2 regions of the Pseudomonas agarici genome follow, and region 1 is predicted to be linked to the other one. Evidence: predicted binding sites of a transcription regulator. Region 1 holds the regulator's gene; the other holds the start of a gene.
What was found. Region 1 encodes sigma-54, which starts transcription at its own class of promoters, with help from an activator protein. Its sites were predicted from a motif close to ANTGGCATNNANNTTGCTNT; they were not measured.

Region 1 (2,407 bases):
GGCCAAGGGCATCGGTGTACTGATCACCGACCACAACGTTCGCGAGACCCTGGACATCTGCGAAACCGCCTATATCGTCAATGATGGACAACTGATCGCCGAAGGCGATTCGGCCACCATCCTGGCCAACGAGCTGGTCAAGGAAGTCTATCTGGGCCATGAGTTCCGCCTGTAAGCCCGACGGTGTTTGGCTACCCGCCTGAGTGCCGGAATGTTCGATAAAGCATCCTATGCTTTTATTGTTACGGCACTCTAGGCAAACGCTTGGATTTCAGGCATATAATTTGCTTATGTTTGGCGCTCCGGCGCCCTGTAGTGGATGGCGCATGTGCGCCGGCAAATAAGGTGTTAAGCCCCTGCCATGAAACCATCGCTAGTCCTAAGAATGGGCCAGCAGCTGACGATGACACCGCAGCTGCAACAGGCCATCCGCCTGCTCCAATTGTCAACCCTGGACCTTCAGCAGGAAATCCAGGAGGCCCTGGAATCCAACCCGATGCTCGAACGCCAGGAAGAAGGCGACGACTTCGATAATGCCGATCCACTGGCCGACAGCACCGAGCAAAAGCCCACTACCGACGTCCAGGAAACCTCCTACCAGGAAACCGCGCCCACGGTCGACAACCTCGAGGAAGGCGACTGGAACGAACGCATTCCCAACGAACTCCCGGTCGACACCGCCTGGGAAGACGTTTACCAGACCAGCGCCAGCAGCCTGCCTAGCAGCGATGACGACGAGTGGGACTTCACCACCCGCACCTCCGCCGGCGAAAGCCTGCAAAGCCACCTGCTGTGGCAGTTGAACCTGGCACCGATGTCCGACACCGACCGGCTGATCGCGGTGACCCTGATCGACTGCATCAACAGTCAGGGCTACTTGGACGAGACCCTCGAGGAAATTCTCGACGCCTTCGATCCGGAGCTGGACATCGAGCTCGACGAAATCGAAGCTGTCCTGCACCGCATCCAACAGTTCGAACCGGCCGGCATCGGCGCCCGCAACCTCGGCGAGTGCCTGCTGCTGCAACTGCGCCAACTGCCGAGCGAGACCCCATGGCTGAGCGAAGCGCAACGTCTGGTCAACGACTATATCGACCTGCTGGGCAGCCGCGACTACAGCCAGTTGATGCGCCGTATGAAGCTCAAGGAAGACGAACTGCGCCAGGTCATCGAGCTGGTGCAAAGCCTCAACCCGCGCCCTGGCTCGCAGATCGAATCCAGCGAAGCCGAATATGTAGTGCCCGACGTCATCGTGCGTAAGGACAGCGAGCGCTGGCTGGTAGAACTGAACCAGGAGTCGGTGCCACGCCTGCGGGTCAATCCGCAATACGCCGGGTTTGTCCGCCGCGCCGATACCAGCGCCGACAACACCTTCATGCGTAATCAGTTGCAGGAAGCCCGCTGGTTCATCAAGAGCCTGCAGAGCCGTAACGAAACCCTAATGAAGGTCGCCACCCAGATCGTCGAACACCAGCGCGGCTTCCTGGAGTACGGTGATGAAGCGATGAAACCGCTGGTCCTGCATGACATCGCCGAAGCCGTGGGTATGCACGAATCGACGATTTCCCGGGTCACCACCCAAAAATTCATGCATACCCCTCGCGGTATTTATGAGTTGAAATACTTTTTCTCCAGCCATGTCAGCACCTCCGAAGGCGGTGAATGCTCGTCCACGGCGATCCGCGCGATCATCAAGAAACTGGTTGCGGCGGAAAATCAGAAAAAGCCGTTGAGTGACAGCAAGATCGCTGGTTTACTGGAGGCACAAGGCATTCAGGTCGCCCGTCGCACCGTCGCCAAGTACCGTGAATCCCTCGGGATCGCACCTTCCAGCGAACGGAAGCGGTTGATGTAACCGCCGGGCGTGCCACAGCGTTCCAGTGGCAGGCATACGCCTGCCGCTTCATGCACTGGCAACGAAGGAGAAGCTGTATGCAAGTCAACATCAGTGGACACCAACTGGAAGTGACCGAACCCCTGCGTACCTACATCGGCGAGAAACTTGACCGGTTAGAGCGCCACTTCGACAAGATCACCAACGTGCAGGTGACAATGGCCGTCGAAAAACTGAAGCAGAAAATCGAAGCCACGCTGCACATTCACGGTGGCGAGGTGGTCGCCAACGCCGAACATGACGACATGTATGCCGCGATCGACCTGCTTACCGACAAGCTGGACCGCCAACTGAAAAAGCATAAGGAAAAGAACCTGCATCTGCTCCAAGGTACAGGTCGCTAACGCCCACCCATGATTCGACTTGAAAACATCCTGACCCCCGGCCGTTCCCTGGTGAACGTGCCGGGCGGCAGTAAAAAACGCGCCCTCGAACAAATTGCCAACCTGATCGCCCGCGAAGTGCCCGATCTGGCAATGCAGGATGTCTACGAGAGCCTGATTGCCCGTGAAA
Region 2 (2,407 bases), 2.5 Mb from region 1:
CGGTCAGAACGCTGAACAGGAGCCAGTAGAGAGCAATACCAGTCGCGACAGCAGGGATTTGCCAAGTGATCCAGCGTCTACCGGAGCGACCGGCGATAAACAACACGCAGGCCGCCACACTCATGCCAAGCCAGGTGCCACGTGTGCCGCCGGTTATTGCAATAAGCCACCAGAGGCTCAAGAGGGAAAAGACCCCGATTTGGCTGAAGCGCCGGGTGATCGTCAGTAACAACGGCAGCGCCAATAGCGGGAGAGTGAACGTCTGGAATTGGCCGTAGAAACGTTTGTTGGAAAATCCCTCGATAAAAAGATCTGTATCTAAATGCTTCGACTCTTCTCCAAAAAAAGATACAAGCACAATAAAAAACTGGCTGCCCTTAGCTGCGCACAAAAAAATCAAGAACCACAAAAACCACCTGTCAAACTCTTCTCCTTCACACACCCTCGCTTTGAAAAAAGCCAATGAAATAAAAATACCAACAATCACGACAGATATTTCTACAAAGGCCCAGGTCGGTTGCCGGGAACCCATGGCAGAAAAAACAGCCAAAAACAAAATAATCAAAATACAGCAGGATGGCTCACGAAAAAAGCTGTCGTCCTTGCTTCTTTTGCGCCAAAGAAAGCATAAACAGAGAAGGCCAACCAGCAGTTGCCCAACGCGCTGAAGGTCATGACCAGAACTAGAAATGCAAATAACGACAAGATATATAAAAAAACAACATAGCATTTCCCATCGACCATTGAGCCTAGAAAAAACCATGCGATCTCTCAAATATCATCGATATAAAATAAGCGCCCCAAAAGGCGCTTACTCTAAAAACGCCAAAAATATCGCTATTAACTACCGGTCAGCTTACACAAGGCCGGAGCGCTGCCCTGAGCTGAAAGACAACCGCTCGATGAGCCTACGCTCCAAGTCAGCGCGGCTGCACCGAGGACCGGGATGAGAATAAGAGTCGAGCCTGCATTAGTCGTTGAGGTCGGCGTCACCGTTATTGTTCCATCGGTCACACCAACGCTGGCCACATGAGTCGTAGCGACAGTGGCTGGTATCCCATTGGTGCCCAAGGCGCAGCCAGTCACCGTGCCCTTTTCCTGAGCGCAGGCTGCCACGGCAGTTTGATAGGTGTTGGCCACCGACACAACTTCGGCAAATTTTGCTCTGTATGTATAGTTTTGGTATGCCGGGATCGCGACCGCAGCCAAAATACCAACGATCGCTACGACGATCATCAGTTCGATCAGCGTAAAACCTTTTTGTAGATTCATCCGTTACCTCCAAAGCGTGGGAGAAAGCCCATGACTTATCAGATTAGCAGCACACAGCATGCCAACCACTGAAATTTCGATATTCTGATGATCCGCCGCCTCGCAACCAAACAGGAGCTGCTGACGTACAACAAAATCTGACATTTTTTGTCACCCGTCTTCACTCCATTTGGCGCCACCGCCCGACTAGGCTATAAGAGTCCGACTGTTTGCGTTTGGTGCAAAAATGAACGATATCGCTCTTTCTGGCCTAGCTAAGCAATTGGTTGCAGCCGAGCTCATCACCGACAAAAACGCTCAACAGGCTTGTCAGCAAGCCCAACGCAACCGCATATCCCTGGTCAGCTATCTGGTTCAAAATAAACTGGTCAAAAGCCGACAGGTGGCGGAAATTGCCTCGGAGCACTTTGGGGTCGCTCTGCTTGACCTGAGCACATTCGACAAAGAAAGCCAACCTAAAGGCCTGGTCAGCGAAAAGCTGATCCGCCAGCACCATGTCCTGCCCTTATGGCGACGTGGCAACAAGCTGTTTGTCGGTATCTCCGATCCCAGCAATCATCAGGCAATTACCGATATTCGCTTCAGCACCGGCCTGACTACCGAAGCGATTCTGGTAGAGGACGACAAGCTCAGTGATGCCATCGATAAACTCTTCGACAGCCACCCCAGCGGCTTGGAGGAAATGGCGGATGTCGACCTCGAAGGCCTGGACATTGAATCGGTAGACGACAAGAAACACGAACAGATCGCGGGGCAAGACGCCGATGATGCTCCGGTGGTCCGCTTCGTCAACAAGATGCTGCTGGATGCCATCAAAGGCGGCTCTTCGGACTTGCACTTTGAACCCTATGAAAAGATCTACCGCGTGCGTCTGCGCACCGACGGTATGTTGCGGGAGGTCGCCAGGCCACCTATCCACCTCGCCAGCAGGATCGCCGCCCGTATTAAGGTAATGGCCAGCCTGGATATTTCCGAGCGGCGCAAGCCACAAGACGGGCGCATCAAGATGCGCATCTCGAAAACCAAAACCATCGATTTCCGGGTCAACACGCTGCCGACCCTGTGGGGCGAAAAGATCGTTATGCGCATCCTCGACCCTTCCAGCGCACAAATGGGTATCGACGCATTGGGCTAC

Region 2: AWM79_RS16255 (pilin) is a predicted target of sigma-54. The motif match lies at 1,319-1,338, and genes of this name have one in related genera.

The regions. Positions count from the first base shown of each region.
Region 1 covers NZ_CP014135.1:697,198-699,604, reverse strand. Annotated here, with positions in the region: gene lptB (LPS export ABC transporter ATP-binding protein) at 1-175, shown strand, start outside; gene AWM79_RS03185 (RNA polymerase factor sigma-54) at 362-1,855, shown strand; gene hpf (ribosome hibernation-promoting factor, HPF/YfiA family) at 1,933-2,238, shown strand; gene ptsN (PTS IIA-like nitrogen regulatory protein PtsN) at 2,248-2,407, shown strand, end outside.
Region 2 covers NZ_CP014135.1:3,695,988-3,698,394, reverse strand. Annotated here, with positions in the region: gene AWM79_RS16260 (O-antigen ligase family protein) at 1-763, opposite strand, end outside; gene AWM79_RS16255 (pilin) at 841-1,272, opposite strand; gene pilB (type IV-A pilus assembly ATPase PilB) at 1,499-2,407, shown strand, end outside.